2 regions of the Streptomyces sp. SudanB52_2052 genome follow, and region 1 is predicted to be linked to the other one. Evidence: predicted binding sites of a transcription regulator. Region 1 holds the regulator's gene; the other holds the start of a gene.
What was found. Region 1 encodes HspR, which represses chaperone genes until heat shock. Its sites were predicted from a motif close to TTGAGNNNNNNNNNCTCAA; they were not measured.
Positions count from the first base shown of each region.

Region 1 (15,032 bases):
CGGGCCCTCCCGGTTCTTTCAGGAGGTCAGCGGCCGACCGGCCCCTCGCGGACAAGGGTCCGGCGAGTCCGGAAGACGGACGGCGGCCGGGAACCGGCTGCCTCGGATGCGGCGCCTCCGGCCTTCAACTCGCCTTCGAGAGCGGCCCACCTCGCCCGCGAACAAGCAAACGGCGCGTACAGCACGCACCCGTTCGTACGCGCCGACGCGCCGTGAGAGGCCCGCTCGGGGGCCCTACTCGTCGTCCTCGGGCTTCTCCGCCTCGTTGATCTCCTGCTCCAGGCCGAGCTGCTCGACGAGCCACTTGTCGAACTCGATCGCGGCGCGCACCCAGCTGACCGTCGAGGAGACGAAGTGCTCCAGGCTCACGCCCATGCCGATCAGCATCTGGGCCTCGCCGATCAGGCGGACCGTGCCGTCGTCGTGGGTGTGGCTGTAGACCTTGGGCCACAGGGTGCGGCGGTTCCAGTCGTCGATGGACTCCAGGATCTGCGGCTTGGCCTCGATCTCGTGGGGCCGGTCGTAGAACGTCCGCACGGAGAAGACCTGCTGGTCTCCCTCTCCACGGAACATGAAGTAGGTGCGGAACTGCTCCCACGGCGCCGCGAGGTCTCCCTCGTCGTCGACGACGTACTTGAGCTCCATCTGGTCGAGGAGCTGCTTCACGAGGTCCTGATCCGGGACGACGGGGCCCGCCGGTCCTTGCGGCTGCGGCTCGGGCTGGCCCCCGAAGTTCGGAATCGAGGACGGGTCGATGGTCACCGTGAATTTCCCTTCGTACGGATTCCGCCATCCTCCCCCATGCGGGGAGGGGGGTGGCAAGCCCCGACAGGCCCTGTCAGCCCACGGCTGACACGATCCGGTCAACCGCAACCTCCGGGTGCCGGAACCCGTCTCCCCCAAGGGTGGACGAAGGGGGCGGCGGCCATGGCGGCGACGGGCCGGGGGCATACCCGGTGGGGGCTGATCCTGCCGTTTCTGGCAGTACCGGTGCTCCTCCTCGGGTTCCTCGTCATCGGCCTTTTCATGTGGGGCCAGACGGACGAGGACGACACGCGCGGGGGAGGCACGGTGACGGTGCCCTGCGCCGAGGCGCTGGCCTTCGGCGGGGCCGCGCGTCCCGGGGGCGCGGAGGTCGGCCACTGCGCCGTGCAGCGGGGCATCGACACCGCGTACACGGCGGTGCTGCGGATGCCGCCTGCGGACGTGCGCGACTGGCTGCGCGCCACGTACCCGGACGCCCCCGAGGCCCGTACGGGTGGTTCCTGTGCGGCGCTCTGTCTGGATGTGACCCACGAGGACGGCATGCCCGGCGCGGCGGAGGCGCACGTGGTGCAGGTGAGGGTGGAGTACGTGAACGCCGAGACGGCGCGGGTGCGCTTCTCGGCGTTCACGATGTGACGCCAGGGACCCGGGCCGCCTACAGCGTCTTGGCCGTGGCCGGGCCCACCAGGAGCCCGTCCTCGAAGCGGTCCACCCGGACCGTGTCGCCGTCCTTGATCTCCCCGGAGAGGATCTCCTTGGCGAGGCGGTCGCCGATGGCCGTCTGGACGAGGCGCCGCAGCGGCCGGGCCCCGTAGGCCGGGTCCAGGCCCTCCTCCGCGAGCCAGGCCAGGGCCTGAGGCGTGATGTCGAGGGTGAGGCGCCGCTCGGCGAGGCGCTTGGCCAGGCGGTCGATCTGGAGCTTCGCGATGCGCTCCAGCTCGGGCTTGGTCAGCGCGGCGAAGACGACCAGGTCGTCCAGGCGGTTGAGGAACTCCGGCTTGAACGAGGTCCGCACCACCTCCAGGACCTGCTCCTTCTTCTCCTCCTCGCTGGTGATCGGGTCGACCAGGAACTGGCTGCCCAGGTTCGACGTCAGGACGAGGATGGTGTTGCGGAAGTCGACCGTGCGGCCCTGGCCGTCCGTGAGGCGCCCGTCGTCCAGCACCTGGAGCAGGATGTCGAAGACCTCGGGGTGGGCCTTCTCCACCTCGTCCAGCAGGACGACGGAGTACGGCCGCCTGCGCACGGCCTCGGTGAGCTGGCCGCCCTCCTCGTAGCCGACGTATCCGGGCGGGGCGCCGACCAGCCGGGCCACGCTGTGCTTCTCGCTGTACTCCGACATGTCGATACGGACCATCGCCCGCTCGTCGTCGAAGAGGAAGTCGGCGAGGGCCTTGGCGAGTTCGGTCTTGCCGACGCCGGTCGGGCCGAGGAAGAGGAAGGAGCCGGTGGGGCGGTCGGGGTCGGCGATCCCGGCGCGGCTGCGGCGTACGGCGTCGGACACCGCGCGCACCGCCTCGGTCTGGCCGATGAGCCGCTTGCCCAGCTCGTCCTCCATGCGCAGCAGCTTCTGTGTCTCGCCCTCCATCAGGCGCCCGGCGGGGATACCGGTCCAGGAGGCGACGACGTCGGCGATGTCGTCGGCGCCGACCTCCTCCTTGACCATGGTGTCCTTGGCTACCTCCTCCTCGGCCTCGGAGGCGGCCTCCAACTCCTTCTCCAGCGCCGGGATCTCGCCGTAGAGCAGCTTGGAGGCGGTGTCGAAGTCGCCGTCGCGCTGGGCGCGTTCGGCCTGACCGCGGAGTTCGTCGAGGCGTTCCTTCAGCTCGCCGACGCGGTTGAGGGACTGCTTCTCCTTCTCCCAGCGGGCGGTGAGGCCGCGCAGCTCCTCCTCCTTGTCGGCGAGGTCGCGGCGCAGCTTCTCCAGGCGCTCGCGGGAGGCGGCGTCGGTCTCCTTGCCGATCGCCAGCTCCTCCATCTTCAGCCGGTCGACGGCGCGCTGGAGTTCGTCGATCTCGACGGGCGAGGAGTCGATCTCCATGCGCAGGCGCGAGGCCGCCTCGTCGACCAGGTCGATCGCCTTGTCGGGCAGGAAGCGGGAGGTGATGTACCGGTCGGAGAGGGACGCGGCGGCGACGAGCGCGCTGTCCGCGATCTGCACCTTGTGGTGGGCCTCGTAGCGGCCCTTGAGTCCGCGCAGGATCGCGATGGAGTCCTCGACGGTCGGTTCGGCGACCAGCACCTGCTGGAAGCGCCGCTCCAGCGCGGGGTCCTTCTCGATCCGCTCGCGGTACTCGTCGAGGGTCGTGGCGCCGACCATGCGCAGCTCGCCGCGGGCCAGCATCGGCTTGAGCATGTTGCCGGCGTCCATGGCGGAGTCGCCGCCGGCCCCGGCGCCGACGACGGTGTGCAGCTCGTCGATGAAGGTGATGATCTGTCCGTCGGAGTCCTTGATCTCGGCCAGGACGGTCTTCAGGCGCTCCTCGAACTCGCCGCGGTACTTGGCGCCCGCGACCATCGCGCCGAGGTCGAGCGCGACGAGCCGCTTGTCCTTCAGCGACTCGGGCACGTCGCCCTTGACGATCCGCTGGGCGAGCCCCTCGACGACGGCGGTCTTGCCGACGCCGGGCTCGCCGATCAGCACGGGGTTGTTCTTGGTGCGCCGCGACAGCACCTGCACGACGCGGCGGATCTCCTGGTCCCGGCCGATGACGGGGTCGAGCTTCCCGTCCCGGGCGGCGGCGGTGAAGTCGGTCCCGAACTTCTCCAGGGCCTTGTACTGGCCCTCGGGGTCCGCCGTCGTCACCCGGCGCTGGCCCCGGGTCTTCTGGAAGGCGGCCTGGAGCTTCTTGGCGTCGGCGCTCTGCTGGGACAGCACCTCGCCGGCCGCGCCGCCCTTCGCGGCGATGCCGATGAGCAGGTGTTCCGTGGAGAGGTACTCGTCGCCGAGGTCCTTGGCGCGGGCCTGCGCGTCGGCGACGACGGCGAGCATCTCGCGGTTGGGCTGGGGCGGCGCGACGGTCGACCCGGTCACGCTGGGCAGCCCGGCGAGCACGCGCTCGGCGCCGGAGCGCACGGCGGCCTGGTCGGCGTCGACCGCGGCGAGCAGGTCGGTGATGTTCTCGTTGTCCTGCCCCTGGAGCAGTGCGAGGAGCAGGTGGGCGGGGGTGAGGTCGGGGTGCCCCTCGGTCACGGCCCGGTTGCTGGCAGCGTTGATCGCGTCCCGACTCCGGTTGGTCAGCTCGGCGTCCACGTTCGCGTTCTCCTCCTTGCACTGACCCGAACGACTTACACAAAGTTGAGTCTACTGCACTCAAGGACGCGCCGGGAGCCCGGACGGTACTCCGCACGTGGTACCCCCGTCCGGTTCACATACGATCCCCGCGGCCCGGCTCGCTCGCCGCCGAACCCGGCGCGCGCGGTCATCGAGAGGGAGCTGACGCGCACGATGGGGCGCGGTTGAGGGAAGTGAAAATCCACACCGGTGATCGACTGGTTCCAGCCACCGGGGAACTGGGCGGATACCCGGAAATGTCCCCACAAACTGCAGCGGCGTCACCGTGTTCAGGTCACGGTGACGCCGCTGCGGGGGGAAGCACCTGAGCGATCTGTTACGACGGGGGAATCGCGTCAGGCACTGCGGGGGGTGGCAGAGATGGTCCTCGGGGCAGGGGAGTCGGCCTCCACCTGCTGATGGTCCCTTTGGTCCAGGTTCACGAAGATCATTCCGTACCGTACGGCACATCGCACTGGCTGCGGCGCCCCCCGAGGCCGCCGCAGACACCGGTACGCCCGTACGTCTCCGTCCTCGTCCCGCGTGACGACGACCGGCTCTCCGAACACGGTCACCATCAGCGAGTCACCGCTGTGGGGGATGGCGGTGACCAGGTCGATGAAGTGCCAGCCGGAGCGGTAGGCGGTCGCCATTTCACGGCGGAAGGAGCGGTCGTCGGGTGGAGTGGTCACGGTCAGCTCCCGGATCCGGCTGCCCCGGAGCTCGGCCAGCTGGTGTTGTTGATGCCGCTGCTGGTCTGAGCCACCGACGGCCAGCTGGTGTTCGCCCGAACATCGCTCTTCGCTTCGGAGAAGCCGCTCAGTACGCCGAGGGCTGCAACGGCGGAGAAGGCGGCGACAAGCACCGAGCGAAGCATTCTGTTCCGCATAGTCGGCTTCGTCCTCACTTGAAGGTCCCCTTTTCCCCCGTCGAGTACGACGATGGCTCATTCGGGCACGTCATGGCCACACAATCGATGCATCATGTTCCTGCATGTTCAGGACCCTGGGGGGTGGAGATTTGGCAACGAATCCGGCAAGAGGGACACATCCCCATGCGATGACCGAGTGGTGCGAGGAGGGCAGCCGTCTGTATGCCTCCGCTCTGCGCACCGGGCGCATCGCTCGCGCGGAAGTGGAGCCGGCCCCTTGCCTGGTGGAGTTCGCCCTCCTCCACCCCGATCCGGACGATCCCAACTGGCTGCGCCCCGTGCCCCCGGTCGTCGCCCTGTCCCGGCAGCTCAGCCCGCTGGAGAACGAGATCGCCGAGCGCAGGCGCCTGGCCATCAGTCTCGCGGAGACCTTCCAGCCCTTCATGGCCATGGGTACCCACACGGCCACGAGTGACTCCATCACCGTGCTGGAGGGCGGCGAGCGGATCAACGCCGCACTCAACATGGCGACGGCCCAGTGCAGGACCGAGGTGCTCACGCTCCAGCCGAGCGACCGTATGTCGGAACGCAGCCTTCTGAGAGGGCTGGAACGCGACAAGCCGCTCATCGAACGAGGTGTGCGGATCCGGACGGTGTATCAGCACACCGCCCGCTACAACCCGGAGCAACTGGCCTACGCGGCGCGGCTCTCCGACGGCAAGGCGGAGTACCGCACCATAGACGAGCTGGTGGAGCGCCTGATCATCTGCGACGAGACCGTCGCCTTCATCCCCGCGCGCGACGACCAGCAGGTCGCCCTGGAACTGCGCCACCCCGGCCTCGTCCGCTACCTGATCAAACTCTTCGAGTACCTGTGGGACCGCGCCGTCCCGCTGAGCACCGGCACCCCGTACGAAGCGGCGTCCGGCGGCATCACGGAGATCCAGCACTCCATCGCCAAGCTCCTGGTCGAGGGCCACGTCGACGAAGCCATCGCACGCCGCCTGGGCATGAACGTGCGGACCTGCCGCGCCCACATCGCCAAGCTGGCCTCGGCCCTGGGCAGTGGCAGCCGGGCGCAACTCGGGTATCTCATAGCACGGTCGGAGATCCTGAAGCAGGACGACGGAACAGGAGGTAGTCCCGCGTGACGTCGGCGCCCCACCCGGAGCACGACGCGGACGAACTGTGCCCCGACGGCATGGCGCTGTACGAACGCGCCCTGCGCGAAGGGCACACGACCGTGGACGCCGCCCGCGCCGCACCCTGCCTGATCGGCTTCGGCCTGCTGCACCCCGCCGTCGACGACCTCCACCGGCTGGAGCCCGTGGCGCCGGCCGTCGCCCTCCACCGGCTGCTGCGGACCTCCGAGGAACGGATCGCGCGGGAGCGGCGGCGCGAGGAACAGCTGGCCGAGACCTTCGGGCCGCTGATGGCCGCGGAGGGACATCACCCGGCCGCGGACGCCACCCCGACGCTCAGGCTCCTCGACGGGAAGGAGCAGATCAACACGGCCATCACCGAGGCCATGGCGGACGCCTGCCGGGAACTGCTGACCGTCCAGCCACGCAGCGGGCTCCCCGGGGCACGGGTCGAGGCGGCCTATGCCCTCGCCACCCGCCGCGACCAGGCGCTGCTGGACCGCGGCGGCCGCATCCGCACCCTCTACCAGCACACCCTGCGCCACCACCCCACGACCGTGGCGCACCACGAACGGCTGAAGGGCGACATCGAGGCGCGTGCGCTGGACGAGATCACCGACCGGCTCATCATCGTCGACCGGGACGTGGCGTTCCTCCCCGCCGACGACAACGGCAGCCTCGCCCTGGAGATCCGGCACCCGGCCATCGTCGGGTACCTGGCCACCACGTTCGACCGCTTCTGGCGCCTCGCCACCCCGCTGTTCCCCGAAGCCGCCCCCCAGCCCTCCCACAACGGCATCACCCCCCGCCAACGCGCCATAGCCGCCCTCCTCGTCGAGGGCCACACCGACGCCGTCATCGCCGACCGGCTGGGCATGAACGTGCGCACGGCCCGCGTCCACATCGCCAAACTCGCCGCGACGCTGGGCAGCCAGAGCAGGGCCCAACTCGGCTACCTCATCGGGCAGTCCGGGATTCTCGGCGAGGAACGCTGAGGGGCGCGGCCACCTGGGGCGGCCCGTCGAGCCCCACCTGGGCGATGCGCACGCCCAGTTGGGTACGGCTCGCCGCCCCCAGCGTCTCCGACAGCCGCGCGATGTGCGCCCGGCACGTCCGTACGCTGATGCCCAGCCGTTCCGCGATCACGGCGTCCTGATGCCCCTCCGCGAGCAGGGCCGCGATCGACTGCTCCCGGTGCGAGATGCCCTCGATGCCGGTGTCGGGGAGCGGGGCCGTCAGGGGGATCGCGAGGCGCCACAGCCGCTCGAAGACCGTGACCAGGTACTCGACGATCGCGGGGTGCCGCAGCTCCAGCGCCATCGTGCGGTCGGTGTTGGCGGGGATGAAGGCCACCGTCCGGTCGAACAGGATCAGCCGGTCGATGACCTCGTCCAGCGTGCGCGCCTCCACCGCGTCGCCCATCAGCTCCAGGTAGGTCAGCAACCCCTGCCCGTGCCGGGCGACGTGCGTGTACAGGTCCCGCATCCGCACGCCCCGGCCGCGCAGCGCCAGCGCCCGGTGCAGCCCCTCGGAGAGCTCCGCCTCGCGGCGGATGCCGCCCGGCTGCACCGTGAGCACCTCGGTGGTGCACGCCTGCGTCGCCTCGTCCATCGCGGCCTGGATCCGGGCGAGTCCGTCCAGGACCCGGATCGCCGGGCCCTCCGCGGCCGACGCGGCCGGCTGCACCTGGCGGCCCAGCCCGGCGTACCACTCGAAGGCGGCCACCACCGAACCCACCCGCCGCTGGCTCGCGCTGACCTCGTCGTACATCCCGCGCAGCAGCCGGGTCATGACCTCCTGCGGGGAGGTCGGCACCAGCCAGTCCATGTCATCCGGGTCCGGGTGCAGCAGGGCGAGTTCCAGCAGGCAGGGCACCGGCTCGGCGTCCCGGCGCGGCACACGGCCCCGCCGTACGGCCCGGGAGTACACGCGATCCCCGGCTTCGCACAGTCGGTCGGCACCGTGTGGATGCTCCTCCGCCCCGTGCCCGGCCATCGACCATCCCACCCCCGGTTTCGCCGTCCTTCGCAGCGCAACTATGCGCGGCCGGGACCTGCTCCGCAACACGGCTCCCCCGCACCCGCGTTCCTTTTTGAGCCGTTCGATCCCTGAATCCGCTCGCCGTCAGCCGGCCTGTTGCCCCAGGATGGGGTGGCGTGCGCGCGGTCGGTGTGCGACCTTCTGTGATCGCGGGCCGGGACCGGGTCCGCCTGCTCGCGAGGGGGAACGGTGAACGACCCGGGGGGACCGGCGGGCCCGCGACGGCTGCCCGCCGTCGACGCGCTGCGGGGCTTCGCCCTGTTGGGCATCCTGGTGGTCAACAGCGCGCAGATCATGAGCCCTTACGAGGCGGAAGGGGTCCGGGATCCCGGGGCGGCCCCGGTGGACCAGGTCGCCGCCTGGCTGGTGGCGGCGCTCGCGTCCAGCAAGTTCTACCTGCTGTTCTCGTTCCTGTTCGGCTACAGCTTCACCCTCCAGGCGGCCTCCGCCGAACGGGACGGGGCCCGCATCACCGCGCGCTTCCTGCGCCGGTCCCTGGGCCTGGTGCTGCTCGGCCTGGTGCACGCCGTCCTGCTGTACACCGGCGACATCCTCCTGACCTACGGCGTCCTGGGCCTGGTCCTGCTCTGGGCGCGGCGGATCAGGCCGGCCACCGCCGTGAAGGCCGCCGCCTGGATCTACGGGGTGTTCGGTGTCGTCCTCACCGGTCTGGGGGCGCTGGCCACCGCGGTGGACGACGAGGAACCCGTCCCCCACCAGGCGATCGCGCAGGCCGTGGCCGCCTACCGCGGCAGTGCGGGCTCGGTCGTGCGGGAGAACCTGGACCGGCTGCCCCTCGCCCTCCTCGGCGTTCTGCTCATGGCCCCGGGCGTGCTCGCCGCGTTCTTCCTCGGTCTGGCCGCGGGGCGGCGGCGCCTGCTCGCCCCGGGCGGCACCGACCGCTCCCGGCTGGTGCGCGTCACGGTCGTCGCTCTGGCCGTCGGAGTCCCGGGCGCCGTCTTCTTCGCCTCCTCGGCGCAGGGGCCGTTGGGCGACCGCTGGCAGCTCCTGGGCATCGGCGTGGGCATGCTGACGGCGCCCGCCCTGTCGGCCGCGTACGCCTGCGTGCTGCTGCTCCTGCTGGACTCGCCCCGGGGGGACCGGGTCCGGCGGCTGTTCGCCCCGGCGGGCCGCCTCGCGCTCACGAACTATCTCGGGCAGTCCCTGATCATGATGTTCGTCGCCACGGCGTACGGCCTGTCCCTCTACGGGGAGGTGGGAGCGGCCGGCGTGCTGCTGCTCGCGGTCGCCGTGTACGCGCTCCAGCTCGCCCTCAGCACGGCGTGGACCCGGCGCTTCGGGCACGGGCCCGCCGAGTGGCTGCTGCGGGCGCTCACCCTGGCCGGACGCCCCGGAAGGGCCGACAGGAGGCGTACGCCCGAACCGGCTACTTGAGGCCGAGGGACTGGCAGGCCGCCTTGTACTTCGCCGTGCAGATGTCCGACACCTGGTAGATGTCGTCGGCGACGACGGTGTCCTTGATGTTCTCCCGGGTCAGCGCGACGACGGGCACGAGCTGTGCGGGGATGCCCTTGTGGGTGGGGCTGTCGACCTTGTCGCGGGTGAGGGCGGCGAACTGGATGTCCCGGCCCTGGACCTTCGCGACCGCCATCTCCGCGGCGCTCTCCGCCTCCTGCGGGTACGACTTGTACACGCTCATGTACTGGTCACCGCTGATGATGCGCTGCACCGCGGCGAGTTCCGCGTCCTGCCCGGTGATCGGCGGCAGCTCGGTCACGCCGGCGGCCTCCAGCGCCTTGACGATGCCGCCCGCCATGCCGTCGTTGGCGGAGTACACGGCCGCGATGTTGTCCTTGCCGATCTTCTCGATCGCCTGGGCCATGTTGGCCTGCGCGTTCTCCGGCTTCCAGTCCTTGGTGTCGAAGGACTCGGCGATCGTCACCTTGCCGTTCAGCTCGGACATCGCCCCGGCTTTGAACTGCTTGGCGTTCGGGTCCGTCGGCGAGCCGTTCATCATGACGATCTTGTCGGAGAGGCTCGCCTTCTCGCCGATGGCCTCCAGCAGGGAGCGGCCCTGGACCTCGCCGACCAGTTCGTTGTCGAAGGAGATGTACGCGTCGATCGGGCCCTCGGCCAGCCGGTCGTAGGCGATGACCGGAATGCCGGCGTCCTTGGCCTTCTTCACGCCGCTCGCGATGGCCTGCGAGTCGACCGCGTCCAGCAGGATCACGTCGACCCGGTCGTCGATCATCTGCTGCAGCTGGCTCGCCTGCTTGTCGGCGCTGGCCTCGGCGTTGGCGTACTCGACGCGGCCCTGGTCGTTCGTGAGGGACTCGACCTTCTGCTTGATGATGGGGTAGTCGAAGTTCTCGTACCGCGTGTTCGCCTTCTCCGGCAGCAGCAGGCCCACCGTGATGTCGTTGCCCTTGGTCGGGCTGGCGTCGTCGCTGCTCCCGGTCGCGTTGAGCACGCCGCAGCCGGCGAGCGTGACGGACATCGTGGCCGCGGCCACGGATATGGAGATACGACGACGCATGCGGGAGCTCACTTCGCGTGTGATTCGGACGTGGGCACAGCTTTGTGGCCCATGTGACTGAAAAGCCAACGCGGACGCGCCCCTCAGCGTCAAGCGGAAGCACTTAACGAGATGACAACACCACGCTCCGCAGTGGTTGTGAAGACGGTGCGGAATCGTCTCCAAGTGCTCCGCACTGGTCAGTCATGGACAGGGGACCGTGCGAAATCGGGTCAAGGCATGCGAAAGGGGCCGGGAGTTGCCTCCCGGCCCCGCATTCACACGCGGACACGCGCGTACGCGTCAGTCCGCCTGCTGCTGCCGCTTCGGCCGCCACACCACCAGCGCGCTGGTCTGCTGGACCTCCTGGTACGGCACCAGGTCCCGGCGGTACGACGCGTGCACCGCCGCCTCGCGCTGCCGCATGGCCGCCGCCGCGCCGTCGAGCGCGTCCTCCAGCTCGGCCACCCGGGCCTGGAGCGCGGCGACCTGGTTCTCCAGTTCGATGATGCGCTTGATGCCCGCCAGGTTGATGCCCTCGTCCTGCGACAACTGCTGCACCTGCCGGAGCAGTTCGATGTCACGGGCCGAGTAGCGGCGGCCCCGGCCGGCCGTGCGGTCGGGGGAGACCAGGCCCAGGCGGTCGTACTGGCGCAGGGTCTGCGGGTGCAGGCCGGACAGCTGGGCCGCCACCGAGATGACGTAGACCGGGGTCTCCTCGGTCAGTTCATACGGGTTGCGTCGACGACCGTCCATCTGACTCATGCTCCCTTCGCGGCCTGGAACAGATCCGCCCGCGGATCCTCGCCCGCGGTCGCCTCGCGATACGCCTCCAGTGCGTCACGAGCCTTCCCCGTCAGGTCCTTCGGGACACTCACCTCGACGGTGACCAGGAGGTCGCCGCGGGTGCCGTCCTTGCGGACCGCGCCCTTGCCCCGGGCGCGCATCGTACGGCCGTTCGGCGTGCCGGGCGGCAGTTTCAGCGTGACGGGCGGGCCGCCCAGCGTGGGCACCCGGACCTCGCCGCCGAGGGCCGCCTCGGCGAACGTCACCGGGACGGTGACGGTGAGGTTGTCGTCCTTGCGGCCGAACACCGGGTGGGAGTCGACGTGCACCATCACGTACAGGTCGCCCGCCGGGCCGCCGCGCTCGCCCGGCGCTCCCTTGCCGCGCAGCCGGATCCGCTGGCCGTCGCTGACCCCCGCGGGGATGCGCACCTGCATCGTCCGCGAGGACTTGGCCCGGCCGCTGCCCTTGCAGATCTCGCAGGGGTTCTCCGCGATCAGGCCGCGGCCCTTGCAGTCCGGGCAGGGATCGGTGAGCGAGAAGCCGCCGCCGCTGCCCCGGGCGACCTGCCCGGTGCCGACGCAGGTCGGGCACACGCGCGGCGTGCCGTTCTTGTCGCCGGTACCCGAACAGGCCTTGCAGGGCGACTGCGACGACATCCGCAGCGGGACGGTCGCGCCCTCGATCGCCTCCGTGAAGCTGAGCGTGACCTCGGACTCGATGTCCTGGCCGCGCCGGGGCTGCGTACGCGTCCCCGGTCCGGCGCCGCCACGGTTGAACAGGCCCCCGAAGACGTCACCGAGTCCGCCGCCGAAGCCGCCGGCCCCGCCCTGGCCCTGGGCGCCGCCTCCGAAGAGGTCGCCCAGGTCGAAGTTGAAGGAGCCGCCGCCCGCGCCGGGCCCCGGGCGGAAGCCGCCGTTGCCGAAGAGGGCGCGGGCCTCGTCGTACTCCTTGCGCTTCTTGGGGTCGCCGAGGATGTCGTTGGCCTCCGAGATCTCCTTGAAGCGCTCCTCCGCCTTGACGTTGCCCTTGTTGGCGTCCGGGTGGTACTCGCGGGCGAGCTTCCGGTACGCCTTCTTGATCTCGGCCTCGGTGGCGTCCTTGGGGACGCCGAGGACCTTGTAGTAGTCCTTCTCGATGAAGTCCTTGGTGCTCATCCTCGACGCCCCTCCTTCCCTTCGTCTACGTCAGCCCTCGTCCGGGCCACCGCTCTCCTTGTCGTCGGCTTCGGCGGCCTCGTCCGCCTTGACCGTCTGCGCCCCCGGCTGGGGCTCGGCCACCGCCACCCGCGCGGGGCGGATGGTGCGCTCGCCGATCCGGTACCCGGGCTGCAGAATCGCCACGCAGGTCGTCTCGGTGACGTCCGGTGCGTAACTGTGCATCAGGGCCTCGTGGATCGTCGGGTCGAAGGGCTCGCCCTCCTTGCCGAACTGCTGCAGGCCCATCTTCGCCGCGGTGCTCTCCAGCGACTCGGCGACGGACTTGAAGCCGCCCACCAGTTCGCCGTGTTCCCGCGCGCGGCCGATGTCGTCGAGCACGGGCAGGAGCTCGGTCAGGAGGTTCGCGATGGCGATCTCCTTGACCGCGATCCGGTCGCGCTCGACCCGACGGCGGTAGTTCTGGTACTCGGCCTGGAGGCGCTGGAGGTCCGCGGTGCGCTCGCCGAGCGCGGTGCGCACCTGGTCCAGCTGGGCCACCAGACCGGCGTCCTGGCCCGTGTCCCCGGCCGGGGCCGCCTTCTCCTCCGGGGAGGAGGCGGCGGCCTTCGGCTCGGCGTCGTCGGAGGTGGCGCCGGAAGGGACGTCGGGCTGCTGCTCGTCGAAGCCCGGGGTCTCCTCCGTCACGCGGCACCGTCCTTCCGGTCCTCGTCGACGATCTCGGCGTCGACGACGTCGTCGTCGGCCTTGGCGTCACCGGCACCCGCGCCGGCTCCGGCGGAGGCACCGCCGGCGGCCTGGGCGCCCTGGGCGTCGGCGTACATGGCCTGGCCCAGCTTCTGGGAGACGGCCGCGACCTTCTCCGTGGCCGTGCGGATCTCGGCCGTGTCCTCGCCCTTGAGCTTCTCCTTCAGCTCGGCGACGGCCTCCTCCACCTCGGTCTTGATCTCGCCCGGGACCTTGTCCTCGTTGTCCTTGAGGAACTTCTCGGTCTGGTAGACGAGCTGCTCGCCCTGGTTGCGGGACTCGGCGGCCTCGCGGCGCTTGTGGTCCTCCTCCGCGTAGCGCTCGGCCTCCTCGCGCATGCGGTCGACCTCGTCCTTCGGCAGCGAGGAGCCGCCGGTGACGGTCATCTTCTGCTCCTTGCCCGTGCCCAGGTCCTTCGCGGTCACGTGCATGATGCCGTTGGCGTCGATGTCGAAGGACACCTCGATCTGCGGGACGCCGCGCGGCGCCGGGGGCAGACCGGTCAGCTCGAACATCCCGAGCTTCTTGTTGTACGCCGCGATCTCGCGCTCGCCCTGGTAGACCTGGATCTGCACGGACGGCTGGTTGTCCTCGGCGGTGGTGAAGATCTCGGACCGCTTGGTCGGGATCGTCGTGTTCCGCTCGATGAGCTTGGTCATGATGCCGCCCTTGGTCTCGATGCCGAGGGACAGCGGGGTGACGTCGAGGAGCAGGACGTCCTTGACCTCGCCCTTGAGGACACCGGCCTGGAGCGAGGCGCCGATGGCGACGACCTCGTCCGGGTTCACACCCTTGTTGGCCTCCTTGCCGCCGGTCAGCTCCTTGACGAGCTCGGCGACGGCGGGCATACGGGTCGAGCCACCCACCAGGACGACGTGGTCGATCTCGCTGATGGAGATGCCGGCGTCCTTGATGACGTTGTGGAACGGCGTCTTGCAGCGCTCCAGGAGGTCCGCGGTCAGCTGCTGGAACTGGGCGCGGGTGAGCTTCTCGTCGAGGTGCAGGGGGCCCTCGGCGGAGGCGGTGATGTAGGGCAGGTTGATCGAGGTCTCGGTGGACGAGGACAGCTCGATCTTCGCCTTCTCGGCGGCCTCACGCAGACGCTGCAGGGCCATCTTGTCCTTGCCCAGGTCCACGCCGTGGCCGGACTGGAACTGCTGGACCAGGTAGTCGACGATCCGCTGGTCCCAGTCGTCACCACCGAGGTGGTTGTCACCGTTGGTGGCCTTCACCTCGACGACGCCGTCGCCGATCTCCAGCAGCGAGACGTCGAACGTACCGCCACCGAGGTCGAAGACCAGGATGGTCTGGTCGTCCTTGTCGAGGCCGTACGCCAGGGCGGCGGCGGTCGGCTCGTTGACGATACGGAGCACGTTCAGACCGGCGATCTCGCCGGCCTCCTTCGTGGCCTGGCGCTCGGCGTCGTTGAAGTACGCCGGGACGGTGATGACCGCGTCGGTCACCTTCTCACCGAGGTAGGACTCGGCGTCCCGCTTCAGCTTCTGCAGCACGAAGGCGCTGATCTGCTGCGGGTTGAAGGGCTTCCCGTCGAGCTCGATCTTCCAGTCGGTGCCCATGTGCCGCTTCACCGAACGGATCGTCCGGTCCACGTTCGTGACCGCCTGGCGCTTGGCCACCTCGCCCACGAGGACTTCGCCGTTCTTGGCGAAGGCGACGACGGACGGCGTGGTCCTGGCGCCCTCGGCGTTGGTGATGACGGTGGGCTCGCCGCCCTCCAGAACGCTGACGACGGAGTTAGTCGTGCCCAGGTCGA
Region 1 is NZ_OZ186796.1:4,184,760-4,199,791, forward strand. Features, by position in the region: gene ACSUPV_RS18500 (YbjN domain-containing protein) at 235-762, opposite strand; gene ACSUPV_RS18505 (hypothetical protein) at 928-1,401, shown strand; gene clpB (ATP-dependent chaperone ClpB) at 1,421-4,018, opposite strand; gene ACSUPV_RS18515 (hypothetical protein) at 4,396-4,731, opposite strand; gene ACSUPV_RS18520 (hypothetical protein) at 5,099-6,061, shown strand; gene ACSUPV_RS18525 (helix-turn-helix transcriptional regulator) at 6,058-7,047, shown strand; gene ACSUPV_RS18530 (LuxR C-terminal-related transcriptional regulator) at 7,010-8,047, opposite strand; gene ACSUPV_RS18535 (DUF418 domain-containing protein) at 8,282-9,487, shown strand; gene ACSUPV_RS18540 (sugar ABC transporter substrate-binding protein) at 9,480-10,589, opposite strand; gene ACSUPV_RS18545 (heat shock protein transcriptional repressor HspR) at 10,872-11,324, opposite strand; gene dnaJ (molecular chaperone DnaJ) at 11,330-12,511, opposite strand; gene grpE (nucleotide exchange factor GrpE) at 12,542-13,198, opposite strand; gene dnaK (molecular chaperone DnaK) at 13,195-15,032, opposite strand, start outside.

Region 2 (15,032 bases), 1.2 Mb from region 1:
CTGTTGGAACCCGGCATTCCACAAGGTTTCTTCGAATTCCGGAGACGGCTGGGCGGACCAGACGGCGAGTACCCCGCCGGACCTCAACACCCGTGCGCAGCTGGCCAGTCCGGCTTCCCGGTAGAGATTTCCGTTGCCCTCCGTGACGGTCCAGCCGGGGCCGTTGTCGATGTCGAGGCAGAGCGCGTCGTACGTGGCGGATGTCTCATTGACGTATGCGACGAGATCGGCTTCGACGATTTCCGTGCGGGGGTCGGCGAGGGCCTCGGCGGAGATCGTGGAGAGCGGGCCGTCGCGGTGCCATTCGACAATCGCGTGCTCGCGTTCCACCACCGTGATCCGTCCCCAGCGCGGGTCCGCCGCCGCGTGTGCGAGGGAGAAGCCGACGCCGAGTCCGCCGATCAGCACGTCGGGACGGGGCCGGTCGGGCAGGGCGTCCAGAGCCGCGTCGACCAGCCGCCGCTCCGAGCGGCCGTCGGAGGTGTCCATCAGGAAGCAGCCGTTCGCGATGATCTCCAGTCGGCCGCCGGGCCGCTGCCGCAGCACGACCTCGCCGTGCGGGCCCTCGCGACGGTCCAGGACATCGGGAATGTCGTTCGGGGTGGGCATGGAGCCATCCTGGCAGGGGCGCGATTCCGGTGCCCGGAATTTCCGCGCGGGCTGCGGCGACGCGGGTACGGCCCGGCCGGGACGCGGGTAGGGCCGGGCCGGCCGGGACGCGGGTAGGGCCGGGCCGCGAAGCGGGGCACGGTCGGGCCGCGACGCGGGGCACGGTCGGCGGGACCGCAGGACCGCGGGAGGCGGGATGCGGGATGCGGTCGGCGGGACGCGGGAGGCGGCCGACCGGGACGCGGGTAGGGCCGGGCCGCGGCGCGGGGCACGGTCGGGCCGCGAGGCGGGGCACGGTCGGCGGCGATGTGGGGCGGTCGGCGGCGATGTGGGGCGCGGTCGGCGGGACCGCGGGACCGCGGGACCGCGGGAGGCGGGGTGAGGGATGCGGTCGGCGGGACGCGGGAGGCGGCCGACCGGGACGCGGGTAGGGCCGGGCCGCGGCGCGGGGCACGGTCGGCGGCGATGCGCGGGGCATGGTCGGCGGGACCGCGGGAGGCGGGATGCGGGACACGGCCGGCGGGACCGCGGAAGGCGGCCGACCGTGAAGCGGGATGGGCCGGCGGCGGACGCGGGATATGACTGTCGGCGGTCGGCGGTCGGCGGTCGGCGGACGCGGGATACGGCTGTCGGGTTGCTGTGAATCGGCTCTCGCGTGGTCCGGGTCACAGACAGGGGGGCGGTCGGGCGCGAAGGCTGGGCCAGGACGGAAGGAGCGCCCGTGGTGGAACGCGCCGCGCCGCCCGGCGAGGAGACCGCCGAGGTCGCGCTCCCGCCGCCGGACGCGCCCCGGTACGACACGTCGGCCCTGCTCGACGGGGTGCCGCGGCAGCGGGCACGCGAGACGGCGGTCCCGGCCGCACCGGAGTCCCCGCCGTCGGGAACGTCCCGGACCCGACTCCGGGCGCTGCGGCCCTGGCGGCTGCTGCCCACCCCCACGGGCACGCCGTTCACCTTCGCGTACGCGGCCCTGCTCGGTGCCACCTCACTGATCACCGAGCAGGCCGACCCGGCGCTGGTGCACGCCCTGCTCCAGGGCTCCAGCACGGACGTGGCGCACCTGGTGCGGACGCCGGAGCTGGTGCTCGTGGGCAGCGCGCTGTGGGTCGCGGGCGGGGTGGCCTCGCCCTTCGCCATCGCCTTCGTCCTCGTGCTGACCGCGCTGGAACGGCGGATCGGCGGCCTGCGCACGGCCGCTGTCTTCCTGCTCGGGCACGTCCTCGCCACCCTGGCGACCGAGGTCCCGGTGGGACTCGCGGTCCTGGCCGGGCACCTCCCCGACAGCTCCCTGCACCGCCTCGACTACGGCGTCAGCTTCGGCGTCGCGGCCGGTACCGGTGCCCTGGCCGGGCTGCTGCCGATCTGGCTGGGGGTGCCCCTGCTGGCCGGCTTCGGCGGGATGCTGCTCCCGGACCTGCTCGCCTTCACCGACCCGATGACCGACTGGGGGCACCTGATCGCCCTGGCCATCGGTGTCGCGACCTGGCCGCTGGTGCGACGGTGGTACGCGGCGCGCCTCGCTCCGGCCGCCGCAGCCTGAGCGCGCGGCGGTTCAGGCCGTACCGGGGGCCGGCGGGACGTGCTTCGCGCTGGTCAGCAGGGCCACCACCTCCCAGCCCAGTGCCTCGTACAGCCCCCGCCCCGCGGGCGTCCCGGCCAGGACTCCGGTGCGGGCCCCCTGCCGGACGGCGGCGCTCTGCAGCGTCCGCATGACGACACCGCCGAGCCCCCTGCGGCGGTGTTCGGGGGCCGTCTCGATCTGGTCGACGACGGCGGTCGGGCCCGTCGGGGCGATCTGGCCGCGCGCCGCCAGAGATCCGTCCGGCGCGGCGATCAGCACACGCGTCACCCCGCCGCGCGACCAGCTGCGCAGCCGGTAGCCCTCGGGAGCGTCCGGAGTGGTGTCCGCCGTCAGCGGGACCGTCATCAGGTATCCGGGCTCGGGGTCGATCCACCAGGGGGCGCCCAGCCAGCCGGAGACCACGGACGGGTCCCGGAACGCCTTCAGCCACACGCCGGCCCCGGTCACCGCGTCGGCCACCTTGCGGACGGAGGTCTCGTCGAGGTCGTCACCTCGCGCGCCGAACACATGCCGCGTGACATGGCCGTTCGCCCCCACGTCGATGGTGCAGCCCCAGGGCTCGGTGACCGGGTCGGCCGCCCCGCGGGACACGATCCACCCGTCCACCCATGCCTGCACGATCCGGTCCACGTCATCCCCCGGTAATAGGTAGAAGCTAGTTTGATCTATTACTGACGTGACTGTACGCGCCGGCTCGGCCGTCGCGTCACCGGTGATCGCTCACAGCGAACGCCCGTCCGGGAACATCCCGTCGCCGCCAAGCATTGAGTCGGCATAGCTCAACTTGACTGCCGAAGGGGAGATCATGGCTTCGACGTCCACACCGCTCACCCTGCCCGTGCTGCCGCTCGACGACGAGGTCGTGCTGCCCGGGATGGTGGTCCCGCTGGACCTGAGCGACTCCGAGGTCCGTGCCGCGGTGGAGGCCGCCCAGGCCGCTGCTCGGACAACGCCCGGAAAGCCCCGGGTACTCCTGGTGCCACGCATCGACGGGACGTACGCGAACACCGGTGTCCTCGGCACCGTCGAGCAGGTCGGCCGGCTGGCCGACGGCGACCCGGGCGCGCTGATCCGCGGCCGGGGGCGGGTGAGGATCGGTGCGGGGACCACGGGACCCGGCGCGGCCCTCTGGGTCGAGGGCACCCGCGTCGACGAGACCGTGCCGGAGCCGCTTCCCGGCCAGGTCGCCGAACTGGTCAAGGAGTACAAGGCCCTGGCCACCGCCTGGCTGCGCAAGCGCGGCGCCTGGCAGGTCGTCGACCGCGTCCAGGCCATCGACGACGTCTCGGCGCTCGCCGACAACTCCGGCTACTCGCCGTTCCTGACCACCGACCAGAAGGTCGAACTGCTGGAGACCACCGATCCGGTGGCCCGGCTCAAGCTCGCCACGCAGCAGCTGCGCGACCACCTCGCCGAGCAGGACGTGGCCGAGACCATCGCCAAGGACGTCCAGGAGGGCGTCGACAAGCAGCAGCGCGAGTTCCTGCTGCGGCGTCAGCTCGAAGCCGTCCGCAAGGAGCTGCGCGAGCTGAACGGCGAGCAGGAGGGCGAGGAGTCCGACGACTACCGCGCCCGCGTGGAGGCCGCCGACCTGCCCGAGAAGGTCCGCGAGGCCGCCCTCAAGGAGGTCGACAAGCTGGAGCGGTCCTCCGACCAGTCGCCCGAGGGCTCCTGGATCCGCACCTGGCTCGACACGGTCCTGGAGATGCCGTGGAACGAGCGCACCGAGGACGCCTACGACATCCAGGGCGCCAAGGCGGTCCTGGACGCCGAGCACGCCGGCCTGGAGGACGTCAAGGAACGCATCACCGAGTACCTGGCCGTGCGCAAGCGGCGCAACGACCGGGGCCTCGGCGTGGTCGGCGGACGGCGCGGCGGTGCCGTGCTCGCGCTCGTCGGGCCGCCCGGCGTCGGCAAGACCAGCCTCGGCGAGTCCGTCGCCCACGCCATGGGCCGCAAGTTCGTCCGCGTCGCCCTCGGCGGCGTCCGCGACGAGGCCGAGATCCGCGGCCACCGGCGCACCTACGTCGGCGCCCTGCCCGGCCGGGTCGTCCGCGCCATCAAGGAGGCCGGGTCCATGAACCCGGTCGTGCTGCTCGACGAGATCGACAAGGTGGGCTCGGACTTCCGGGGCGACCCGGCCGCCGCTCTCCTGGAAGTGCTCGACCCGGCGCAGAACCACACCTTCCGCGACCACTACCTGGAGGTCGAGCTCGACCTCTCGGACGTCGTCTTCCTGGCCACCGCCAACGTCCTGGAGGCGATCCCGGAGGCCCTGGCCGACCGGATGGAGATCGTCCGCCTGGACGGTTACACCGAGGACGAGAAGGTCGTCATCGCCCGCGACCACCTGCTCCCGCGCCAGCTGGAGCGGGCCGGGCTCGACCAGGACGAGGTGTCCCTCGACGAGAGCGCGCTGCGCAAGCTCGCCGGCGAGTACACGCGCGAGGCGGGCGTGCGCAACCTGGAGCGGTCCGTCGCGCGGCTGCTGCGCAAGGTCGCGGCCCAGCACGAACTGGGCGAGCGGGAGCTGCCGTTCACCGTCACCGACGCCGACCTGCGCGATCTGATCGGGCGGCCGCACCACGTGCCCGAGTCGGCCCAGGACCCGGCCGAGCGGCGGACGTCCGTGCCGGGCGTGGCCACCGGCCTCGCGGTGACCGGCGCGGGCGGTGACGTGCTCTACGTCGAGGCGTCGCTGGCCGACCCGGAGACGGGAGCGGCCGGGCTGACCCTGACCGGTCAGCTGGGCGACGTGATGAAGGAGTCCGCGCAGATCGCGCTGAGCTTCCTGCGCTCCCACGGCGCCGAACTGGAACTGCCGGTGGGCGATCTGAAGGACCGGGGCGTGCACATCCACTTCCCGGCGGGCGCGGTCCCGAAGGACGGCCCGAGCGCCGGCATCACGATGACCACGGCGCTGGCGTCCCTGCTCTCCGGCCGCCTGGTCCGCACGGACGTGGCCATGACCGGCGAGGTCTCGCTGACCGGCCGGGTCCTGCCGATCGGCGGCGTGAAGCAGAAGCTGCTCGCGGCGCACCGGGCGGGTGTCACCACCGTGATCATCCCCAAGCGCAACGAGCCCGACCTGGACGACGTCCCGGCGGAGGTGCTGGACAAGCTCGACGTCCACGCCGTCACCGATGTCCGCCAGGTCCTGGAACTGGCGTTGTCCCCGGCGACGAACGGGGCCGCGCCGGAGGTTCCGGTCGCGGCGTGACGGACGCGGCCGGTAGGGGAGGCCCGGGTTCTCGTGAGGGAGGCCCGGGCCTTCACCGTGTGGCCACCCTGTGTACACGCACCCCGTGACCTGCGGAATACTTGCCGAACTGCGGTGATGACAGCAGGTGGCGGAAAATCCCGGTACGGGAACTCTCCGTACGGGCGACGACCGAGGCAGGGACTGACGTGCACGAGGACGGCAAGGACGACGGACACCGCGCTGCCGGTGCGGCCGGGAGCGCGGTGGATCAGCCTGCCTTCCTGGCGCTGGAGCGCGAGCTGACCGTGCTGCTGCGGCGGGCCCGGGCCAACCAGGGCGAGATGGCCCGCGAGGTCCATCCCGACCTGGAGTCGTCCGCGTACGGCCTCCTCGTCCGGCTGGACGAGTGCGGCAAGCAGCGGGCCACCGAACTCGCCGCCTACATCGGCGTCGGCAAGGCGACGATGTCCCGCCAGCTGCGCGCCCTGGAGGAACTGGGACTCGTCGCGCGCGAGCCCGACCCCGCCGACGGCCGCGCCTGGCTGGTCGCCCTCACCCAGGAGGGCCAGGACCGCGTCCGCCGGGTCCGCGAGGCCCGCCGCGCCCGCTACGCCGGCCGCCTGGCCGACTGGGACCCGCGCGAGGTCACGGAACTGGCCCGGCTGCTGCACCAGCTCAACCGCGGCATGGAGAAGTAGCGGCCGGTTCCGGGTGTCTCGGACCGGTTACGGGCGTTCCGTACCGGCGCCGCAGGCGAGCCGGCTGACCGAGGACCCGGGCGGGGCGAGCGGTCAGAACTCGACGAACACCACCGTCGCGTCGTCGTGCCTCTTGCCCCGCCCCAGGGACACGCGCTCGACGTCCGCCCGCTCCAGCGCGCGCACGCGGTCCACCAGGGCCTGCGGTCCCTCCTTGCGGACGAGCCGGAAGCAGTCCGCCCAGTCGCCCTCGTGGAACCGCTCCACCCAGCGGGTGGCGCCGTCCGTCAGCGCGGCCAGGGCGCGTACCTCCTGGCGCGGCAGGGTTCCGGTCACCGCGCGCCGGGCCACCGCGGGATCGGCGGCGGCGGTGAAGAAGCCGCCCTCCTTGTTGCGGACCGTCGCGTCCACCAGCGCGTCCGTGGCCAGGGCCGAGCGCGGCAGCCGGGCCAGCCGGTCGTCCAGGAGCGCGGTCACCGCCCCGTCGGGGGACTCCAGCAGCAGGGCCGAGTCCGACAGGACCAGGTACTCCACCGTGGCCGGATTCCAACGGGCCGCGACCACCGTGGCCTGAGGTGTGCGGGGGTGAGAAAGGTCACAGGTTTCCGCGTGTGCCTCGGCGGTACGCGCGATGGCGCGGGACAAGGCGTCGAGCAGAGGGACATCCGGGAGTGAAACGGTCAGTTCGGTCAGGGCTCCACCGAGGCGTGCGGTGAACCAGGGGACGGAATGCAGACAGCCCGTCCCGCCCCGCGGCGGGGTGACCCCGTCCAGGACGACCACCGAACCGCCCTGTCCTGAAGCCGGAAGTCCGACACTGGCGAAGTCCTCGTTCGGGCGGTCGGCGTCCCCGGGCTCCGAGGCGAGTTCAGTACGCATCCAGCCAGTCTGCACGAGCCCTTCACAAGGTCCGCAAAAGGCTGGCAATGGTTGCCGGAACGGCGCACCCGCGCAGGTCAGACGCCTGGTTTGGGTCGGAATGCTTTGTTCCGAGAAGGCGTGGTGGCGAATATTGCCACCGCCCGCCGCCGGCGTCCAACCGGCCTGCCGTACAAGGCGACTGCGAGGGTCCGCGGAACTTGCCCCTCAACTCCCCTCCGAGGTTCACTCCTTCGGGTGGCGGGTCAGGTGATGCGCGTGCGCTGCCCACCGGCGCTGGGAGGGTCGGGAAGTGTACCGGGAGTACGCGTCAGTTGACGGAGCGTCACCCGGGCCCAAGGGTTCACGAGTCAGGAATGCGAGCACCGGTGCAGAAGACGCGGCCTCGTCGCACAGGCAAGCAGACGGCCCCCGCTCAGGGCGCTGAGCCGACGCCCCTCACCGGCAAGGGCCGACCCACGCACGTACGCAACCGGCTCATCGTCGCCGTCGCCGTGGTCGCCGCGGCCATCGCCGGCGCCGGCACCCCGTCCGTCCTCGCCGCCTCCGGGGAACTCCACGACTCCCAGGAGCTCGTGACGCTCGCGGAGCAGACGCAGGACGCCCTCGCCCTCGCCCACTCCCTGGCCGACGAGCGCGACGACGTCACCTCCTACATCGCGGCCGGCCGCCCCAAGTCCAAGGCGCCCTCCGAGCAGCACAGCGCCCGCGTGGACCGGCAGGTCGAGGAGCTGCGGTCCGACACCGACACGCCCGCCGCGCTCCGCTCGGACCTCGACGACATCGCGACCGTGCGCCGGGCCGCGCTCACCGGCAAGAGCACCGCGCTCGAAGCGCACCAGGCGTACTCCACCGCCATCACCGAACTCCACCGGCTCACCGAGCAGCTGGCGCAGCGGACGCCGCCCCGCGCGGGCTCCGGGGGATACGCCCTGGCCGAGCTGGACTCCGCCGTGCAGCAGGCCGCCGCCGCCCGGGGGCTGCTGCTCGCCGCGTTCAGCGTGCCGCGCAGCACCGAGACGGTCATCGACCCGGTCACCGGCCTGCCGACCGAGACCGCCACCTCCTCGGACGCCGACGCCCGGCAGCGCGACGCCCTGAGCGCCGCCGCCCAGCAGGCCCGGCTGCGCTCCGACGCGGCCCTGGCCGACTTCCGCGACACCGCGCCCAAGTCGGCCCGCGCCTCCTTCGACAACACGGTCACCGGCACCGAGGTCAACTCCGCCGAGAAGTACCTCGCCACCCTCACCGACCAGCCGACGCTGTCCGGCAGCGAACTCTCCACCAGCACCAAGAGGCTGGACGCGGCCCTCTCCGCCCGGGTCGACCTGATGCGCGGCGTGGAGTCCGCCCTCTACGACCGGCGCACCAAGGACCTGGAAGCGCTGCGCGACGACGACGTCACCGCGCTGGAGATCCGCATCGCGATCCTCGGCGTCCTCATGCTGCTCGCCGTCGGCGTCGCCACCGGCATGGCGCGCAGCCTCACCCGCCCGCTCGCGGTGCTGCGCCTGGGCTCGAAGCGCCTCGCCGAGGCCGAGGACCCGGCGGCCGAGGAGCCGGTGAAGTTCACCGGCCGCAACGACGAGTTCGCCCAGGTCGTCCGCTCCGTCAACGCCCTGCACGCGCACGCGGCCGCCCTCACCGAGCGCATCACCACCCTGGAGGGCGACCGCAAGCACCTCGTCGGCCAGCGCCAGAAGATGGCCGACGCCCGCGAGGAACTGCGCGCCGAACTCGCCGAGTCCGCCGCCCAGCTGGAGCGGCTGCGCACGGCCATCGGCGGTACGTTCGTCAACCTCGCCCTGCGCACCCTCGGCCTGGTCGAGCGGCAACTCGCCGTCATCGAGAACCTGGAGGAGCGCGAACAGGACCCGGAGCGCCTCGCCACCCTGTTCAAGCTCGACCACCTCGCCACGGTCATGCGCCGCCACAGCGAGAACCTCCTCGTCCTCGCCGGCACCGAGCACGTCCAGCACGCGGCCGGTCCCGTGCCGCTGGTGGACGTCGTGCGCGCCGCGGTCAGCGAGATCGAGCGGTACGAGCGCGTGCGGATCGCCGCGCTGCCGCCGCACGCGCACATCGCCGGGTTCGCCGCGGACGACCTCTCCCACCTGCTGGCCGAACTCATGGAGAACGCCACCTCGTTCTCCCCGCCCGACCTGCCCGTCGAGATCTCCGGCTGGCTGCTGGAGAACGGCGAGGTCATGCTCTCCGTCCAGGACGAGGGCATCGGCATGACCGAGGACCGGCTGGAGCGCCTCAACGCCCGCCTGGCCGACTTCGACCCGGAGGCGCCGTACGACCAGGAGGGCGAGGACGGTCTCGGCCTCGGCCTGTACGTCGTGGCCCGCCTCGCCCACCGCCACGGGGCGCGCGTCCAACTGCGCGAGCAGAAGCAGGGCGGTGTCGCGGCGGTCGTCGTCCTGCCCCGCACCCTCCTCGCCGCCGCGCCGCCCGCGGCCGTACCCGCCTCCGGCCCCGTCGCCGGAGCGGCCCACTCCTTCTCCTTCCCGGGCGCCGACGCCGAGGCCAACTCCAACGTCCTGCACGGCCGCACGAACGGCGGGGACCCGCTGGTCGCGCTGGCGGAGCAGGCGGTACGGCGCGAGGAGGCGGCGGACGAGGCCGCGGAGCACCCGGAACCGGCGGAAGCGGCGCAGCCAGCCGCACCCGCACCCGCGCCGGAGGTCACGGCACCGGCGGAAACCCCCGCCGAGACCACGATGGAGCTGCTGGCCCCGATACCGCAGGGGGAGCCGGAGCCGACGCAGCACGAGTCCGCGGCCGCCGACGGCGAAACGGCCCCACAGGGGCCACCCGCACCCGATCACGAAACCCGCACGGGTGGTGCGGGTGGATACGAACACGCCGAAGGCGAAGCCGAGGCGGAGGCCGACGCCGAACACGAACGCGTCACCGACAAGGGCCTCCCCAAGCGCACTCCCAAGATCACCGCCCCGGCCCAGACCCCGCGCCAGCGCAGCGGCTCCGTCGACGCCGAGGCACTCCGCCGCCGGCTCGGCGGCTTCCGCCAGGGCGCACAGGCCGGCTACCGCGAGGTCGAGGCGGAGATCGCCGAGAAGACGGCCTCGCACAAGCGGCCGACCACCGGCACACCAGGACAAGCTGAATCCGAAGAAGCCACGGGGGGCACAGTCGAGGAGGCAAGCAGTTGACCGCTCCCAGTACCTTCGGACTGATCGGACTGAGCAGTGAGGCCCGCAACCTGCACTGGCTGCTGACCAACCTCGTCGAGGAGGTACCCGGCATCCTCTCGGTCGCGGTCGTCTCGTCCGACGGACTGCTCCTGCTGTCCTCCGACGCCCAGCGCAACCAGCAGGCCCGCGAGGCCCTGGCCGCCGGCGGCACCCGGCGGACCGGCCCGCGCGGCTCCGCCGCCGACCTGGCCACCATCGTCTCCGGCATCGGCAGCCTCACCGTCGGCGCCGCCAAGCTGATGGACTTCGGCGGGGTCAAGCACACCATGGTCGCCATGGACGAGGGCAGCCTGTTCGTGATGTCCATCAGCGACGGTTCGCTGCTCGGCGTCCACGGCTCCGCGGACTGCGACATGAGCGTGGTGGCGTACCACATGGCCCTGTTCGTCGGCCGCGCCGGCCACGTCCTGACGCCCGAACTCCGCAGCGAACTCCGTAAATCCCTGGAGGAGTCCCAGACGACGGGGAGTGCCCGATGAGCAGTACGCCGAAGTCCCAGCTCCCGGTCCGCGGCGGTGACCGCAAGCCCGCCCGGGTCCGCCCCTACTCGCTCACCGGCGGCCGCACCCGCTTCGGCCACGTCCTGCTCGTGGAGACGTTCGTGGCCAGCACGGCCGCGCTGGACGCCCCGGAGGAGCGCAGGGAACTGACGAACGGTTCGCTGTCCACCCGGGTCATGCCGGAGCTGCGGGCCATCGTCGAACTGTGCCGCCGGATGCGTACGGTGGCCGAGATCGCCGCGCTGCTGAAGATGCCGCTCGGCGTGGTCCGCGTGCTCCTCAGCGACCTCGCGGACCAGGGAAAGATCCGTGTGTACGGAACGGGCACCGGCCATGGCACGGGCCGCCCGGACCGAGCTCTGCTGGAAAGGGTGCTGAGTGGACTCCGTCGTCTCTGACGCCGCTCACGGCGTCTCTGGTACATCCCCGTTCGCCCAGCCCGGCGAGAGCATGCACGCCTGGGAGACGGACCGCACCCGGGCCCCCATCGCCACGAAGATCGTGGTGGCGGGCGGCTTCGGCGTGGGCAAGACCACGCTCGTCACCGCCGTCTCGGAGATCACGCCCCTGCAGACCGAGGCGCTGATGACCGAGGCGAGCGAGGCCACCGACGACCTCACCGCCACACCGGGCAAGACCACCACCACGGTCGCCATGGACTTCGGGCGCATCACGCTCGACGACGACCTGGTGCTCTACCTGTTCGGCACGCCGGGCCAGCAGCGGTTCTGGTTCATGTGGGACGACATCGTGCGCGGTGCGATCGGCGCCGTCGTGATGGCCGACACGCGCCGTCTGAAGGACTGCTTCCCGGTCCTGGACTACTTCGAGAGCTCCGGGCTGCCGTACGTGGTCGCCGTCAACCACTTCGACGGCAGCGAGCTGTTCGAGCCGGAGGACGTGCGGGAGGCCCTCACCATCCCGAAACACATACCTGTCATGATCATGGACGCGCGTCGCCGGATCTCCGTGATCGAGACCCTCCTGGCCCTCGTCGGCCACGCGCTGGACGAAACCCCCGAGTAGAGGACAGCCCGCATGCGGAAGATACTCGTCGTCGGAGCCGGCCAGTCCGGGCTCCAGATCGCCCTCGGCCTCCAGTCGCAGGGGTACGAGGTCACCCTGATGTCGAACCGGACGGCGGACGAGATCCGCACCGGCCGGGTCATGTCGACGCAGTGCATGTTCCACACGGCCCTGCAGCACGAGCGCGATCTCCAGCTGAACTTCTGGGAGTCCCAGGCCCCGAAGATCGAAGGACTCGGCGTCTCGGTCGCCGCGCCCGGCTCCTGGGCCGAGGGCCCCGCGGCCCGTGCGATCGACTGGCTGGGCCGGCTCGACGGGTACGCGCAGTCGATCGACCAGCGGGTGAAGATGGCCGGCTGGATGGAGACGTTCGCCCAGCGCGGCGGGCAGCTCGTCATCCACGGCGCGGCCGTCGGCGACCTCGACTACTTCTCCCGCACCTACGACCTGGTGCTGGTCGCGGCCGGCAAGGGCGAACTGGTGCAGATGTTCGCCCGCGACCCGGAGCGCTCCCCCTACAGCGAGCCGCAGCGCGCGCTGGCCGTGTCGTACGTCCACGGCCTGGGCCCGCGCCCGGAGCACCCGGACACCGAAGGGGTCCGCTGCAACCTCGTGCCGGGCGTCGGCGAACTGTTCGTCATGCCGTGCCTGACCACCTCCGGCCGCGCCGACATCCTCTTCTGGGAGGGCATACCCGGCGGCCCGCTCGACGTCTTCAACGGCGTCAAGGACCCCGCGGAGCACCTCTCCCTGACCCTGGAACTCATGGAGCGGTACGTCCCCTGGGAGTACGCGCGGGCCACCAAGGTCGAACTGACCGACGCCGGCGGAACGCTGGCCGGCCGCTACGCCCCCACCGTCCGCAACCCCATCGGCCGCCTGCCCGGCGGGGGTCTGGTGCTGGGCGTCGCCGACGTGGTCGTGGCGAACGACCCGATCACCGGGCAGGGCTCCAACTCGGCGTCCAAGTGCGCCGCCGCCTACCTCGCCTCGATCGTCGAGCGCGGCGACAAGCCGTTCGACGAGGAGTGGATGCGGGCCACCTTCGACCGCTACTGGGACACCGCCCAGCACGTCACCAAGTGGACCAACGCGATGCTGGCGCCGCCGCCCGAGCACATCCTGAACCTCATCGGCGCCGCCGGCGAGATCCAGCCGGTCGCCGACCGCTTCGCCAACGGCTTCAACGACCCGGCCGACTTCGAGAACTTCTTCTACGACCCGGAGAAGACCCAGGCCTACCTGGTCGAGGTGTCCGGCGCGGGCGCCGCCTAGTCCTCTTGGTCCGCTTCGCCCCCGTCACCCTCGTAGCCTTCGTCGGACCCGTCCGTGGCGCCCTCGGGGAGCTCCGGCGGCTCGTAGCGCCGCAGGGGCTTCCCCTCCGGGTCGGGGCGGACGGCGCCCAGGATCGGGTTGGCCGCGATCGGTGACACCTTGACCTTCGCGCCCGGGTGGGGTGCCTGGACGACCATGCCGTCCCCGAGGTACAGCGCCACGTGCGTGGCCTCCGGGAAGTACACGACCAGGTCGCCCGGGCGCAGCTCGGACAGCGGGATCCGCTTCAGCTGTTCCCACTGCTCCTGGCTGGTCCGGGGGATGGGCGTCCCGGACTCGGCCCAGGCCTGCGAGGTCAGGCCCGAGCAGTCGTACGACCTCGGGCCCTCCGCGCCCCACTCGTACGGCTTGCCGAGCTGCCGCACGGCGTAGCGGACGGCCCGGCCGCCCTCCGCCGTGGGGCGGCGGACGCTGCTCTGGCTGCCGCCGCTGCCGCTGCGGCTGTCGCTGCCCGTGTCGTTGTCGCTGCTGCCGTCGTCGTCGCCGAGTGCGCCGGAGGCCAGGAGCTTCTTCTGTGCCTTCGTGACGCCGTCCCTCTCCAGCTCGGCGACGGCGGTGAGCTGGTCGGGGGTGAGGGAGGCGAGCAGTTCCTGCACCTCCGCGAGGCGGGTGCGGACCTCGTCCCGTTCCTTCCTGCGCCGCTCGGTGAGGGTGAGCTGCCGGTCCAGGGCCTCGCGGGCCTCGCGGGCCAGGTCGTGGGCCCTGCGCTCGGTGCCGGTCAGCCGGCCGATGGTGTCGGCCCGTTCCCGTGCCAGCCGGCCGATCACCCGGCCCTGGTCGATCGCGTGCTGCGGGTCACGGGCCAGGAGCAGGCGGACGTACGGGGAGATGTCGGTGCTGTTCTGGTATTGCTGCCGGGCCAGGCGGCCGGCCGCGCCCCGGCTGTCGTGCAGGGAGAGGCGGGCGCGGGCGAGGGCGCGGTCCACGCGGTCGGTCTCGGCGCGCTGCTTCTTCAGCTTCTCCTCGGTCGCGTTGTAGGCCTCGGTGGCCTGTTCCGCCTTCCTGTACAGCTTCTGAAGATCTGTCAGGAGGGTGGCGACGGAGCGTTCTTTCGAGTCCGAAGCGGGAACGGCCGTTGCGGGTACGGGGACCGCGACGGTTCCGGCCACCGCCGCCGCGACGCAGACCAGCCGAGGAAGCCTTCCTGACATGCCGTCACCTCCGTTGCGTGGGCAGCCGTGTGCCGCCGGACAACGTGAGAATCAGACGGGTGCGCGCGGTGCGCTCGGCGGGTGTGCGCGGTTCGGAGCAACGGGGTCACCCGTCGGCGTCGTCCGGCTTGCCGCGCGGCGTGGCGTCTGGCTTCGACCAGGGCCAGTTGAGCCGGCGGGTCGGGGCGCCCTCCGGGTCGTACTCGTACTTCCAGCGGTTGGTCAGGCCGACCCTGCCCGGTCCCCGGGGCACGCGGCGGTAGACCAGGACCGTGGGCGGGCCGCCGTCCGGGTCCGGGACGGGGATGCGGTACGTCTTGGGCGGGTGGCCGGTCATGCCGAGCAGGACGGGCAGGACCCTGCCGTCCATGGGGCCGCCCTCGAAGGGGGTGTCTTCGCTCTTCACGGGATCAGTGTCAGACATCCTCGGCGAAAGCCTGGACCAGGGCGTCGGTCTGCGGGTCGCGGCGGGCGGTCACGGTCAGCATGGCGACGAACTGCTCCACCAGCCAGTCGCGGAGGTCCTCGGCGGGGGGCTGCTTGTCCTCGTCGAGCCAGATGAGCGACGAGGCCTCGACGGCGGTGATCCACATGCGGATGGTCATGCGCAGGCGGGGGCCCGGGGCGGTGACGTCCAGGTGCCTCAGGATGTGCTCGGCGGCGGCCCGGCGTACGCCGTCGACGATGGCGGTCGTGCGGGAGGTCTCGACGACGCTGCCGCCCTGGAGGAGGGCGCTGAAACCGGCGTCGTGCTCGTCGACGAAGGTGAGGTAGCGGTCGAGGGCGCGGGACAGGCGGGGGAGGAGGGGGCCCTCGCGGGGTTCGTCGA
Region 2 is NZ_OZ186796.1:3,022,544-3,037,575, reverse strand. Features, by position in the region: gene ACSUPV_RS13165 (spermidine synthase) at 1-609, opposite strand, end outside; gene ACSUPV_RS13160 (rhomboid-like protein) at 1,334-2,149, shown strand; gene ACSUPV_RS13155 (GNAT family N-acetyltransferase) at 2,162-2,821, opposite strand; gene lon (endopeptidase La) at 2,997-5,411, shown strand; gene ACSUPV_RS13145 (MarR family winged helix-turn-helix transcriptional regulator) at 5,600-6,091, shown strand; gene ACSUPV_RS13140 (protein phosphatase 2C domain-containing protein) at 6,185-6,970, opposite strand; gene ACSUPV_RS13135 (sensor histidine kinase) at 7,339-10,149, shown strand; gene ACSUPV_RS13130 (roadblock/LC7 domain-containing protein) at 10,146-10,670, shown strand; gene ACSUPV_RS13125 (DUF742 domain-containing protein) at 10,667-11,089, shown strand; gene ACSUPV_RS13120 (GTP-binding protein) at 11,070-11,717, shown strand; gene ACSUPV_RS13115 (styrene monooxygenase/indole monooxygenase family protein) at 11,730-12,992, shown strand; gene ACSUPV_RS13110 (C40 family peptidase) at 12,989-14,203, opposite strand; gene ACSUPV_RS13105 (hypothetical protein) at 14,310-14,609, opposite strand; gene ACSUPV_RS13100 (TetR/AcrR family transcriptional regulator) at 14,620-15,032, opposite strand, start outside.
Region 2: a site for HspR is predicted at 2,956-2,974, ahead of lon (endopeptidase La). Genes of this name have one in related genera too.